Regions from separate parts of the Kitasatospora sp. NPDC057738 genome, predicted to be linked through region 3. Evidence: riboswitches for the same ligand, from Rfam matches in the RefSeq annotation. Region 3 holds a riboswitch; each other region holds the start of a gene.
What was found. A riboswitch is a leader RNA that binds a small molecule or an ion and turns the genes downstream of it on or off. The one in region 3 is predicted to bind S-adenosylmethionine.
Positions count from the first base shown of each region.

Region 1: linked by a shared signal. The riboswitch ahead of ACFVGO_RS04115 (IclR family transcriptional regulator) and the one ahead of ACFVGO_RS29925 (aminotransferase class V-fold PLP-dependent enzyme) in region 3 are both predicted to bind S-adenosylmethionine.
Region 2: linked by a shared signal. The riboswitch ahead of thrC (threonine synthase) and the one ahead of ACFVGO_RS29925 (aminotransferase class V-fold PLP-dependent enzyme) in region 3 are both predicted to bind S-adenosylmethionine.

Region 1 is NZ_JBHVJT010000005.1:15,476-19,822, forward strand. Features, by position in the region: gene ACFVGO_RS04105 (NADP-dependent oxidoreductase) at 1-291, shown strand, start outside; gene ACFVGO_RS04110 (threonine/serine exporter family protein) at 386-1,639, shown strand; gene ACFVGO_RS04115 (IclR family transcriptional regulator) at 1,682-2,395, opposite strand; SAM riboswitch class I at 2,596-2,738, opposite strand; gene ACFVGO_RS04120 (hypothetical protein) at 2,838-3,911, opposite strand; gene ACFVGO_RS04125 (BTAD domain-containing putative transcriptional regulator) at 4,172-4,347, shown strand, end outside.
Region 2 is NZ_JBHVJT010000065.1:47,900-52,246, forward strand. Features, by position in the region: gene ACFVGO_RS29535 (cold-shock protein) at 1-167, opposite strand, end outside; gene ACFVGO_RS29540 (ubiquitin-like small modifier protein 1) at 705-983, opposite strand; gene thrC (threonine synthase) at 1,019-2,326, opposite strand; SAM riboswitch class I at 2,343-2,479, opposite strand; gene ACFVGO_RS29550 (glucosyl-3-phosphoglycerate synthase) at 2,591-3,628, shown strand; gene ACFVGO_RS29555 (trehalose-6-phosphate synthase) at 3,667-4,347, shown strand, end outside.
Region 3 is NZ_JBHVJT010000067.1:21,770-26,116, reverse strand. Features, by position in the region: gene ACFVGO_RS29940 (heme-copper oxidase subunit III) at 1-65, opposite strand, end outside; gene ACFVGO_RS29935 (hypothetical protein) at 462-887, shown strand; gene trpD (anthranilate phosphoribosyltransferase) at 1,007-2,083, shown strand; SAM riboswitch class IV at 2,192-2,310, shown strand; gene ACFVGO_RS29925 (aminotransferase class V-fold PLP-dependent enzyme) at 2,362-3,747, shown strand; gene ACFVGO_RS29920 (Lrp/AsnC family transcriptional regulator) at 3,751-4,032, opposite strand; gene ACFVGO_RS29915 (rhomboid family intramembrane serine protease) at 4,029-4,347, opposite strand, start outside.

The DNA of each region.
Region 1 (4,347 bases), on a different contig from region 3:
GACCGGCTGCGCTCCCTGGAGACGCTGCGGCCCGGCGGCGTCCTGGTGTCGATCCTGCCCCACGACCTCGACGGGCTGGCCGAGCGTGCCGCCGAGTTGGGCGTGACGGCGAAGACCCTGCTGGTCGAGCACGACCGGGCCGGGATGGCCGCGATCGCCGCCCTCGCCGAGTCCGGACAGCTGCGCGTGCACGTCTCCGGCACCTACCCGCTCGCCGAGGCCGCCGAGGCCCACGCCGAGGGCGAGACGGGCCGGGTCACGGGGAAGCTGGTGCTCACCGTCCGCCCGTGACAGCGCCCGGCGGTGTCACGGGCGGACGGTGAGCAGAACCGATCAGACCGGGGCAGAGTCGGACCGATTCGGGCGGGATGGGACGATACCTGCCATGCCAAGCAAGTCTCCCCCGGTCCGGGGCATCGACGCCCCGCCCGACCCGCTCCGCCGTCTGCTGCTCGAACTGGGCGAAGCCCTGCTGGGCGGCGGCCTGCCCGTCCATGACGTCGAAGAGGAACTCCACTGGCTGGGGCGGGCGCTGGGGGCGCCGGACGTACGGGTCGCCGCCCTGACCAACGGGCTCTTCGTCGCGCTGGGGCCGGACGACGCCACCCGGTTCCAGCCGGTCGGCACCGCGCTGCGGTTCGAGCAGACGGCCGACGTCCTCCACCTGGTGCACCGGCTGCGGGCGGGCGAGCTCGACGGGTCCCGGGCGCTCGCCGAGCTGGACGGGATCCGGCGGGCGCCGGCCCGCCGGCCCGCGTGGGTGTCGGACCTCGGGGCGCTGCCGGTCGGGGTGGGGGTCTGTCTCTTCCTGCAGCCGGTGGCGGCGAACGTGCTGGCGGCCGGGCTCGGCTCGCTGATCGTCGTGGGGCTGACCGTGCTCGCCCGGCGGCTGCCGTACCTGCGGCCGCTGCTGCCCGTCACCGCCGGTTTCCTGGTCGCGCTGCTGGTCCTCTCGCTCGCCCGGGCCGGGCTGCTGGAGGGCCCGCTGCGGACCATCGTGGCCACGCTGGCGATCCTGCTGCCGGGCGGACTGCTCGTCACCGGGCTGTCGGAGATCGCCGCGGGTGCGTCCAGCGCGGGTACGGCCCGGCTGGTGTCCGGTGCGGTGCAGCTGGCGCTGTTCCTCGCCGGGGTGGCCGCGGCCGCGACGGCGGCCGGCGTGCCGGCCGCCGCGCTGGCCGACGTACAGGTCGCCAGGCCGAGCTGGTGGGTGATCGCGCTGGGGCTGGCGCTCGCGGTGGCGGGTGTGGTGGTCAGCGTGAACACCCCGCCCTCGGCCGTCCCGTGGATCGTCGTGGTGATCGCGGTCAGCGTCACGGTCCAGGTGGTGGTGGGGTCGGCGCACGGCGCGGCGGTCGGCGGCCTGGCCGGCGCGGTCACCGCCGCGGCCGCGGCCACCCTGGTGCACTGGCTGCCGGGCGGTCCGCTCTGGCAGGTGCTCTACCTCCCGGCGTTCTGGATCGTGGTACCGGGCTCCTTCGGCCTGCTGCACACCGCGCAGATCGAGGTCGGGAACGGCGCGCAGTCGGTGCTGACGGCCGTGTCGGCGGTCTTCGGGGTGTCGATCGGCACCCTGATCGGCTCGGTGATCAGCCGGATCCCGCGTCCCTCCCGCGCCGTGCTGCTGCCCCGGGCCTGAGCCCGGGGCAGGCGGGGCCCCCGACGCGGGCGAAGCCCCCGCTCAGGGGTGGCGCAGGGCCTCGGTGAGCCGGTGGGCGGCCTCGACGACGGCCTGGGAGAGGTGGGCGCCGGGGTGCCGGGTGAGGCGTTCGATCGGGCCGGAGACCGTGACGGCGGCGACCACCCGGTTGGACTGGCCGCGGACCGGCGCGGAAACGGAGGCGACCCCGAGTTCGCGCTCGCCGACCGACTGGGCCCAGCCCCGGCGCCGCACCCCGCTCAGCGCGGTGGCGGTGAAGCGGGCGCCCTGCAGTCCGCGGTGGAGCCGTTCGGGCTCCTCCCAGGCGAGCAGGATCTGGGCGGCGGCGCCGACCTTCATGGGGAGGGTGACGCCCACCGGAACGGTGTCGCGCAGGCCGGTGAGGCGCTCGGCCGCGGCCACGCAGATCCGCACCTCGCCCTGCCGGCGGTAGAGCTGGGCGCTCTCGCCGGTGATGTCGCGCAGCTGGGTGAGGACCGAGCCGGCCGCGGCCAGCAGCCGGTCCTCCCCGGCCGCCGTCGCGAGCTCGCCGAGCCGCGGGCCGAGCATGAACCGGCCCTGGGTGTCCCGGCTGACCAGGCGGTGGTGTTCGAGTGCGACGGCCAGCCGGTGGGCGGTGGGCCGCGCCATGCCGGTGGCGGCGACCAGGCCGCCCAGCGTGACGGGGCCGGCCTCCAGGGTGCCGAGGATCGAGGTGACCTTGTCGAGCACGCCGACGCCGCTCGTGTTCTCCATGTGGGGGTACTCCAGTCTCGGGGCCCGGAGCAGCGGACGGTCGCTGCTCACGGCGGCTCCTGGCGGGGAGCCGGGGGGTGTGGTCAGCGAGGACGGGCCGGGGGAAACGGCCGAATGCCTGCGCCGGGCACGAGACGGGTACGCGAAAGCGCCGGGGCGGGAAGCGCCCGGGCGAAGGACAGCACAGAGAGCACCGTGTCTCCTCATCTTTCCCGCGCCACAGTGGCGACAGGCCGGAGTTGGCACTGCCCCCGGACGGCACGGCGCGTACTTCGGACGCCGGGTCGAACGGGGAGTTGCCGGGGCTTCGTAGGGCCGGTCCCTCCACCCCTCTGGATGATTCGCCAGGAACGATACAAGACTTCCCGGGCCGCTCGGCAAGCCCCCCCACCCCCGACCCCCACCTCCGACTCCCACCCCCGGCCGCCGCCCGCGGGCCCGCTCAGCGGTGGCGCGGCTCCGACAGGCCGGTGCACGGGGCCCGGTCCGGGCCGCCGGGGGCGGTGGCGTCCCAGGCATTCAGGGCGTCGAGGGCGGCGGCGCGTTCGGAGGCCGTCGGCCGGGTGCCCTCGGGGCCGAGCAGGTAGTCGGCGACCGGGGTGAGCAGCAGGGTCGCGTCGCCGGCCGGGAGCAGCAGGGCCTCGTCCCACCGGTGCCGGATGACGGTGCGGCGCAGCAGGGTGCCGTGGCGCGGCCGGAGCGGGCGGTGGCGGCCGCGGCGGCGGCGCCGTTCGGGGGCGACCTCGGTCTCCAGGACGGTGCGCACGTCCCGCAGGGAGCCGAGCGGCACGTGTTCGGCGGCGAGGTCGAGGAGGGCGGCGGCCTCCGGGGCGAGCCGGTAGGCGGCGACCACCGCGGCGGTCTCGACGGGGTCGAAGGGCTGCCCGGCGAGCTGGGCCACGTCGATCACGTCGCCCGCGAGGAAGGCCCGCCCGAGTCCCTCCTCGGCGAGGGCGATCAGGCATTCCACGTGGTCGTCGGCGGCCAGGTAGGGGCGGACCGGGACGGTGGCGAGGTCGCCGGTGAGCGCGGCGGTGGCGACCCGTACCTGGTACCACGGGTCCAGCAGCGGGTCCTCGCCCGGCCAGCGCAGGGTGACGGCGGTGTGCCGGGGCCGCTCGCCGAACAGGGTGACCTCCACGGACTCCACCGGGTGATCGGTGACCAGCCGGTTGACGGCCTGCCAGAGCGTGGCCTCGGTGGGGCTGACGAGGCCGAGCTCGGCCAGCGGCCGGGGCAGGTCGGGCGGGTAGTAGCCGGCCAGTGGCAGGTCGCGGATCGGACGGACCCCGGTGGCGTCGGCGAGGTCGCGCGCGACGCCCGCGTAGCACTCGGCCCGGTCGCGGGCGCGCTGCAGCTCGGCGCGGGCGTGCCGGCCCATCCGGACGCCGTCCCGGGCGAGCGCGGCGAGCACCAGGTACGGGAGGTGGCGCTCGCCCCGGGCGCGGTGGAGCAGGTCGACCGGTCCGGCGGCCGGGTCGACGTCGAGCAGCCGGTGGAGCAGGTCGGTGTTCATGGGGGTCCGCCTCCGAGAGCCGTGGTGGTCGGCCGGACGGCGGCCGGGCGACCGGGGACGTGGCGGGTCCGGCGGTCGGGGCCGGGCCGACTGCGGGCGCCACACCGTCGATTGTGGTCACGGCCGATCAACGCCGGATCACCACCGGGTCGATGATCCCTCGACATCCGCGGGGTGCCGTGGGTTGATAGGGGCTCATCGAATCGGGGGGCGGCACGTGCGCGGACGGGGGCGAGCACATGAGGCGGGCAGGTGCAGGGATGGATGATTTCCGGTTCTCGGTGCTGGGACTGATGAGAGCGCAGCGCGGCGCGACCGCGCTGAAGGTGGGCAGCCCCCAGCAGCAGGCGATGCTGGCGGTGCTGCTGCTGCGGCCGGGCCACGGCGCGAGCGCCACCGACCTGATCGACGCCCTGTGGGGCGAGGAGCCGCCGGG
Region 2 (4,347 bases), on a different contig from region 3:
TTCTGTCCCTGAGAGATCTCGAACTCGACCCGCTGGCCCTCCTCGAGGGTGCGGTAGCCGTCCATCTGGATCGCGCTGTAGTGGACGAAGACGTCCGCACCACCGTCGACCGCGATGAAGCCGTAGCCCTTCTCCGCGTTGAACCACTTGACGGTGCCCTGAGCCATTCCGAACTCCCCTAGTGCTGTGCTGGCCCTTCACGCGCCCGCAGGTCGCGGGCCCGGGTTGGTTGAAGGCCGGCCCGGGGAACCCCCCCTGGGCGCAGCCGTGCACGCCGCAACCCTCCGTGCAGGACGCCAGGCGGCTTCCGGCGAGCGGGTGATTGCGTCGACCGCCGCTGAATGTATCCGGATCGACGCCCTCTGCAACAGGGCCAGCCACCGGTAATTCCGCCTCGATGTCAAGGGACAGGACGGGCCGAATCGGAATAATCTCGGCATTTCACGCCGGACATAGCGGACGAATTACTCAAATGTCCGCGGGAATTCTGACATCCGCCTGACATGTTTCACGGGCCGGTCCCGCCGGCCGGACGCCCCCGGGCCGAGCACTGCGGGGGCCGAAAGGGAAACCCTGTTCCCAACCGAGCCACACTCTACTCCGACTCGACCGGGAAATATTCCGGCCGGAATGCCAGCGGTCGCCCGCGCATACGGGAAACGGAATTCCGTACGCGCGGGCGACCGCGGGTTGGTCGCGAAGGCTCAGCAGCCGCCGGCCACCGCCGGGATGATCGAGATGCCGGCGCCGTCCTCGATCTCGGTCGCCAGGCCCTCGGCGAAACGCACGTCGTCGTCGTTCACGTAGACGTTCACGAAGCGGCGCAGCTTGCCGGTGTCGTCCAGGATGCGGGCCGAGATGCCCGGGTGGTTCTTCTCCAGGTCGGCGACGACCTCGGCCAGGGTGGCACCCTCGGCGGTCACCACGGCGGCACCGTCGGTGTAGGTGCGGAGGATGGTGGGAATGCGGACGTTGGCGCTCATGACTCTCCTTGCGGGGGCGGGGCCGATCGGGTGGTTCAGGCGGACGCGAGGCCGGCGGCGCGGAACGAGTCCAGCGTCGGGCGGATGACGGCGGTCATCCCGGCGTCGGAGACGGCGTCCAGGGTCTTCAGGCCGTCGCCGGTGTTGATCGCGACGGTCTCCTTGGCCGGATCCAGCTGCCCGGTCTCGACCAGCTTCTTCAGCACGCCGACGGTCACCCCGCCCGCGGTCTCGGCGAAGATGCCCTCGGTCCGCGCCAGCAGCCGGATCGCCGCCACGACCTCGGCGTCCGTGACGTCCTCCACCGCGCCACCGGTGCGGCGGGCGATGTCCAGCACGTACGGGCCGTCGGCCGGGTTGCCGATCGCCAGCGACTTGGCGATGGTGTCCGGCTTGACCGGCTTGATCACGTCCCGGCCGGCCTTGAACGCGGCCGACACCGGCGAGCAGCCCTCGGCCTGGGCACCGAAGATCCGGTACGGCCGGTCCTCGACCAGGCCGAGCCTGATCAGCTCCTGGAGGCCCTTGTCGATCTTCGTCAGCTGCGAGCCCGAGGCGATCGGGATCACGATCTGCTCCGGCAGCCGCCAACCGAGCTGCTCGCAGATCTCGTACGCCAGCGTCTTGGAACCCTCGCCGTAGTACGGCCGCAGGTTCACGTTGACGAAGCCCCAGCCCTCGCCGGCCGAATCGCCGATCAGCTCCGAGCAGAAGCGGTTCACGTCGTCGTAGTTGCCCTCGATGCCGACCAGCTCGCCGCCGTACACCCCGGCCATGACGACCTTGCCCTGCTCCAGGTCGTGCGGGATGAACACGCAGGACCTGAACCCGGCCCGGGCCGCCGCCGCCCCCACCGCGCCGGCCAGGTTGCCGGTGGAGGAGCAGGACAGCGTGGTGTACCCGAACGCCCGGGCCGCCTCGATCGCGCAGGCGACCACCCGGTCCTTGAACGAGTGCGTCGGGTTCCCGGAGTCGTCCTTGACGTGCAGCTGGGCGGTGAAACCGAGCTCCCGGCCCAGGTTGTCCGCCTTCACCAGCGGGGTCCACCCCGGGTTCAGATTGGGCTTCGACGCCACGTCGGCCGGAACCGGCAGCAGCGGCGCGTACCGCCAGATGGACGCCGGACCGGCCTCGATCCGCTTGCGCAGCTCCTCGGCGCCCTCGCTGCCGAACTCGTAGGCGATCTCCAGCGGGCCGAAGCACTCCAGGCAGGCGAAGCTGGGGCCGAGCGGGAAGCGGGTGCCGCACTCGCGACAGGACAGCGCGGCGGCGGGGCCGAGGTCGACGGGTAGGGGTCCCCCCGGCCGAAGGCTGGGGGAGGGTGCGGCGGTGTCGATAGCCATGATGGCGAGGCCTCTCTCCTCATCTTCCCCGTGGCACGGTCGCGCCACAGGCCGGAATTGGCACCTGTCCCGCCGGGGCCTGTCGACAGACAGCCGCGCGGGAAGGTTGCCGGGACGTCAACGGGCCGTTCCCTCAGTCCCTCTGGATGAGCTTGTGAAATTGTGGTGATGCTCAACGGCGACCCCGGCGTGCAAAGGTCCGACCGCTGTACGAAGACTGTATCCGAAGGCGTCAATCCTGAACGGGTCCGTCCGCCACGCGAGATGACCCGTCCCACCGACCCCGCCGAGGAGACCTCCGTGCCCGCCGAACCGATTCCCGAGCTCCTCCCGCAGGCGGCGTCCTGGCTGCGCCGCCGCTCCTGGAGCGCGGCCGACCGGCCGGTCCGCACCCTCCTCGCCGCCAAGGAACGCACCGGCCGCACCGTCAGCGTGGTCCTCCCCGCCCTGGACGAGGAGGCCACCGTCGGCGACATCGTCCGCACCATCCGCCGCGAGCTGATGGAACGCCTCCCGCTCGTCGACGAACTCGTCGTCGTCGACTCGGGCTCCACCGACGCCACCGCCGCCGTCGCCGCCGAGGCCGGCGCCCGGGTCGAGCACCGCGACGCCGTCCTGCCCCGGCTGCCCGCCGTCCCCGGCAAGGGCGAGGTGCTCTGGCGCTCGCTGCTGGTCACCCGCGGCGACATCGTCTGCTTCGTCGACGCCGACCTGCGCGAATTCGACCCGTCCCTCGTCTCCGGCATCCTCGGCCCGCTGCTGACCGACGAGTCCATCCAGCTGGTCAAGGCCATGTACGACCGCCCGCTGGAATCCGAGGGCGCCGTCCTGCCCGCCGGCGGCGGCCGGGTCACCGAACTCGTCGCCCGGCCCCTGCTCAACCTCCACTGGCCGGAACTCGCCGGTTTCGTCCAGCCCCTCGGCGGCGAGTACGCGGCCCGCCGCTCACTGCTCGAACGGCTGCCCTTCCCCACCGGCTACGGCGTCGAACTCGGCCTGCTGGTCGACGCCCTGGAACTGGCCGGCCTGGACGCCCTGGCCCAGGTGGACGTCGGCGTCCGGCACCACCGCCACCAGGACGGCCAGGCCCTCGGCCGGATGGCCGCCACCATCTACCGGACCGCCCTGGAACGCCTCGACCGCACCCACCGCCTCAAGGCCTCCGCCGACCTCGTCCACCCCCAGCTCACCCAGTTCACCCGCGACCCGGAAACCCGCGCCTTCACCGCCCACACCCACCCGGTGACCGCCCTGGAACGCCCCCCGATGCACACCGTCCCCGAATACGCGACCCGTCATTGAGGGGTTTGCCGCCCCGAACCCCCGGCAACATCCCAACCATGGGCGATCTCACGACCAACCGTTCGAGCGCGACCGGCACCGCCCCCGTCCTGGTTGCCTCCAACCGGGGACCGGTGTCCTTCAGCACCGCCGACGACGGCACGCTGACCCTGCGCCGCGGCGGCGGCGGACTGGTCTCCGGCCTCTCCGCCATCGCGGACCCGAACGCCGTCTGGGTCTGCGCCGCCCTCAACGACGCCGACCGCAGAGCCGCCGCCGAGGCGCCGCGGGGCCGCCTCGACCTGGCCGGCCACGAGGTCGGCGGCCAGGCCGTACGGATGCTGGACATCGACCCGCAGACCTTCGCCCGCGCCTACAACGGCGTCGCCAACTCCACCCTGTGGTTCGTCCACCACCTGCTCTACGCGACCCCCACGGCACCCGCCTTCGACGCCGGCTTCCGCACCGAGTGGGCCGCCTACCGGGCGTACAACGAGGCCTTCGCCGAGGCCCTGGCCGCCGAGGCCGCCCCGAACGCCGCGGTCCTCGTCCAGGACTACCACCTCTCCCTGGTCCCGGCCCTGCTCCGGGCGGCCCGCCCCGACCTGCGGATCGGCCACTTCTCGCACACCCCCTGGGCCCCGCCCGAGTACTACCGGATGCTGCCCGACGACGTCGCCCGGGCCGTCCTCACCGGCATCCTGGGCGCCGACCGGGCCGGCTTCCTGACCGAACGCTGG
Region 3 (4,347 bases):
GGCCGGTTGACCGATCCGTGCGCGTGCCCGGTTTCTACTGCTGTTGCTGTCGCCACGACGGACATTATGTCGGTCCCTTATTCCGTCTTCACGTCGGGGGGTGTCCCTCGGAGTGTCCGGTGCGTGCGGTATGCCCCCTTGGGGGGTGCCGGGGTGCCCGGACGGGGGTTGAGCAGCGGCGTGTCCCTTTTCTGATGGTTCCTCGGAGGGGCCTGCGACCCCGTTGCCCGGCGCGTCGCTGCACGGTCGGAGCAGCCGTGGGAGGTAGGGGGACGGGCCCGGGGTCGGCCGTACGGGTGGACTGGACGGGATCGGGTGACGGGCCGTCCTCCGGGCGGGTGAGCCCGGGGCGCGGCGGCTCGGGACGGATCGTGCGCGAGGGGGACTCGGCGGAGGGTGATCGGGAGTAGCATCCGGATCAGGCGAACGTGGTCCGGATCACACTTGAGGGAGCAGGGTCCATGGCGTACACGACCGATGAGACGCTCACCGTCCTCGTCTACAGCGACGACCGCAACACCCGCGAGCAGGTGCTGACGGCGCTCGGCCGTCGGCCCGCCGAGGATCTTCCGGAACTGTCCTACCTGGAGTGCGCGACCACCCCCGCGGTGCTCAAGGCACTGGAGAAGGGGGGCGTGGACCTCTGCGTGCTGGACGGCGAGGCCGTTCCGGCCGGGGGGCTGGGGCTCGGGCGCCAGCTCAAGGACGAGATCTACGGCTGCCCGCCGGTGCTGGTGCTGATCGGCCGGCCGCAGGACTCCTGGCTCGCCGCCTGGAGCCGGGCGGACGCCGCCATCTCCCGCCCGGTGGAGCCGGTGGCGCTGGCCGGGGCGGTCGCCACCCTGCTGCGGGCGCGGCTGGCGAAGCGGACTCCGGTCGTCCGCTGAATTCCCCCCCGGCAACTGGAAAAGAGAGGGGTAGAAGCGGCCCCTTCGCTCGATAGGCTGGCTCCATCCGTACGGACGTCCCCCCGGAGCGGGGAACCGACAAACAGCTGGAGTCAGCCATGGTGAACGTGAACCCTGCGAACGGCGGTAGCGACCCCGCGCAGGTGATCCGCACCTGGCCGGACCTCCTGGCCGCGCTGTTGCAGGGGGAGGACCTCGACCGCGCGTCCACCGCGTGGGCGATGGACCGGATCATGAGCGGCGAGGCGTCCCCCGTGCAGGTGGCCGGGTTCATGATCGCTCTGCGGGCCAAGGGCGAGTCGGTCGAGGAGATCGCCGGCCTGGTCGACGCGATGTACGAGCACGCCGAGCCGCTGGAGATCCCCGGACCGGCGGTGGACATCGTCGGCACCGGCGGGGACCGGGCGAAGACCGTCAACATCTCCACCATGTCGGCGATCGTCGCGGCGGCCGCCGGCGCCAAGGTGGTCAAGCACGGCAACCGGTCGGCCTCCTCCGCCAGCGGCTCCTCGGACGTGCTGGAGAAGCTCGGGGTGGCGCTGGACCTCTCCGCGCAGCGGGTCGCCGAGGTGGCCGAGGAGGTCGGTCTCACCTTCTGCTTCGCGGCCAAGTTCCACCCCTCGATGCGGCACGCCGCCACCGCGCGGCGCGACCTCGGGGTGCCGACCTCCTTCAACATCCTCGGCCCGCTCACCAACCCGGCCAGGGTCACCGCGCACGCCATCGGCTGCTTCGACACCCGGCTGGCCGGGCTGATCGCCGGGGTGCTGGCCGAACGGGGCGCGACGGCGCTGGTCTTCCGCGGCGACGACGGGCTGGACGAGCTGACCATCACCACCACCTCGCAGGTCTGGCTGGTGCGCGACGGGGTGGTCACCGAGACCACCTTCGACCCGCGGGACGTCGGCATCGAGCTGGTCGGCATCGAGGCGCTGCGCGGGGCGGACGCCTCGTACAACGCCGAGGTCGCACGGCGGCTGCTGGCGGGGGAGCACGGGCCGGTGCGGGACGCCGTCCTGCTGAACACGGCGGCGGCGCTGGTCGCGCTGGACCTCGGCGAGGCGCCGCTCGCCGAGCAGCTGGCGGCCGGCATGGAGCGGGCCGCGGAGGCGATCGACTCCGGTGCCGCGCAGGACCTGCTGCGACGCTGGTCGGAGGCCACCAGCCGGATCTGAGGCGGTAGTTGGGGGGCCCGTGCCGGAACGCCGGCACGGGCTCCCGCGCTGTCCGGATGCTGGATGCCCGTTTGACCACCCGATGGACGCGGCCTAGAGTCTTGGCCAGGTCATGAGTGACAGTGCGAAGCCCCAGCTGGCTGTCCGGCAACCCTCCGTCCGTGGCGGGGTGCCCTGGGTGAGGACCGGGTCGTCACGGCAAGCCGTCCGTGCGACAAGCGCGGACGCCCGACGACTAGCACTCCCGGGGTCCCTCACCCCTGAAGGAGTGCATCCTCATGTCCCCTCTCGCCACCACCGAGACCTGCGCCCCGCTCGCCGTCCTCGGCGCCGACGTCCAGGTCCCGCTCGCCAACGGTGAGAAGGTCGGTTACGCGGCGCTGGACTACGCGGCCAGCTCCCCGGCGCTCCAGCGGGTGTGGGACGACGTCGCCGCCTACGCGCCGTACTACGGCAGCGTCCACCGCGGGGCCGGGTACCTCTCCCAGCTGTCCACCGACCTGTTCGAGCAGAGCCGCCGCACCGTCGGCGAGTTCCTCGACCTGCGCGAGGGCGACCAGGTGGTCTTCACCCGGGCCACCACCGACTCGCTCAACCTGCTGGCCGCGGCCCTTCCGGCCGGCACCCGGGTGTTCGCCTTCGAGACCGAGCACCACGCCTCGCTGCTGCCCTGGGCGCACGCCGGACTGGGCGTCACCTACCTGCGGGCGCCGCGCTCCCGGGCCGAGGCGGTGGCCGCCCTGGACGCCGCCCTCGCCGGGGCGCCCGAGGGCCCCAAGCTGCTCTGCGTCACCGGCGCCTCCAACGTGACCGGCGAACTGTGGCCGGTCGCCGAGCTGACCCGGACCGCGCACCGGCACGGCGCCCGGGTGGTGCTGGACGCCGCCCAGCTGGCGCCGCACCACCGGGTCTCGGTCCGCGAGCTGGACGTCGACTGGATCGCCTTCTCCGGCCACAAGATCTACGCGCCGTTCGGCGCCGGGGTGCTGGCCGGCCGGGCGGACTGGCTGGACGCGGCCGAGCCGTACCTGGCCGGCGGCGGGGCGACCCGGACGGTGGCCCGGGAGAGCGACGGCTCGGTGGCCGTGCAGTGGCACACCGGCCCGGCCCGGCACGAGGCCGGCTCGCCGAACGTCATCGGCGCCTACGCGATCGCCTCGGCCTGCCGGGCCCTGACCGAGGCCGGCTTCGATGCGCTGGAGGCCCGCGAGCAGCAGCTGATCGCCCGGCTGACGGCCGGGCTGGAGCGGATCCCGCAGGTCAAGGTGCTGAACCTGTTCGGCTCCGACTCCGCCCGGGTCGGCGTGCTGTCCTTCGTCGTCCGGGGCTGGAACAGCTCGCACTTCTCGGCCGCGCTGTCCGCCGAGTACGGCATCGGGGTGCGCGACGGCCTGTTCTGTGCCCACCCGCTGGTGCGCACGCTGCTCGGGGACGAGGACGTCGCCCCGTCCGAGTGCGGCGCGCCGGAGCCCTCGCTGCCGGGCGAGCGCAGCCTGAACGCGATCCGGGTGAGCTTCGGCGCCGGGACGCCGGACGAGCACGTCGACCGCTTCCTGACCGCCGTCCGGGAGCTGGTCACGGACGGGGCGGCCTGGAACTACCGCAACGAGGGCGGGCGCTGCGTCGCGACCGTGCAGATCGACCGGGGGCGGCGCGAGGGCTGAGCGTTACTCGTCCAGGCCGAGGGCGAAGGCGGCTTCCAGGTCGTGCTGGGAGTAGGTGCGGAAGGCGATCTGGGTCTCGGTGTGGGCCACGCCCGGGACCTTGTTGAGCCGGCCCGGGATGACCTCGGCCAGGTCGTCGTGCCGGCGCACCCGCACCATCGCCACCAGGTTGTAGCCCCCGGTCACCGAGTAGACCTCGCTGACGCCGTCGATGGCGGCGATGGATTCGGCGATCTCCGGGATGCGGTCGACACTGGTCTTGATCAGGACGATGGCGGTGATCACAGTTCGGGCTCCTTTGTGGGGTGCCGCCAGCGTATCGGGCGTCGGCCGGGTCGTCGCGGGGGGTGGCGAACCACGGTGCAGGCGTAGAGGAACCCGGCCGAGAAGCCGATCACGTGGACCAGGTACGCCACCCCGGGCCCGGCCGAGTGCACCGACCACCACTGCAGGGCGAACCAGAGGCCGAGCACCAGCCAGGCGGGGAACCGCAGCGGCAGGAAGAGCAGCAGCGGGACGAGGGTGGTGACCCGGGCCCGGGGGTGGAGGCGCAGATAGGCGCCGAGCGCGGCGGCGATCGCCCCGGAGGCCCCGATGAGC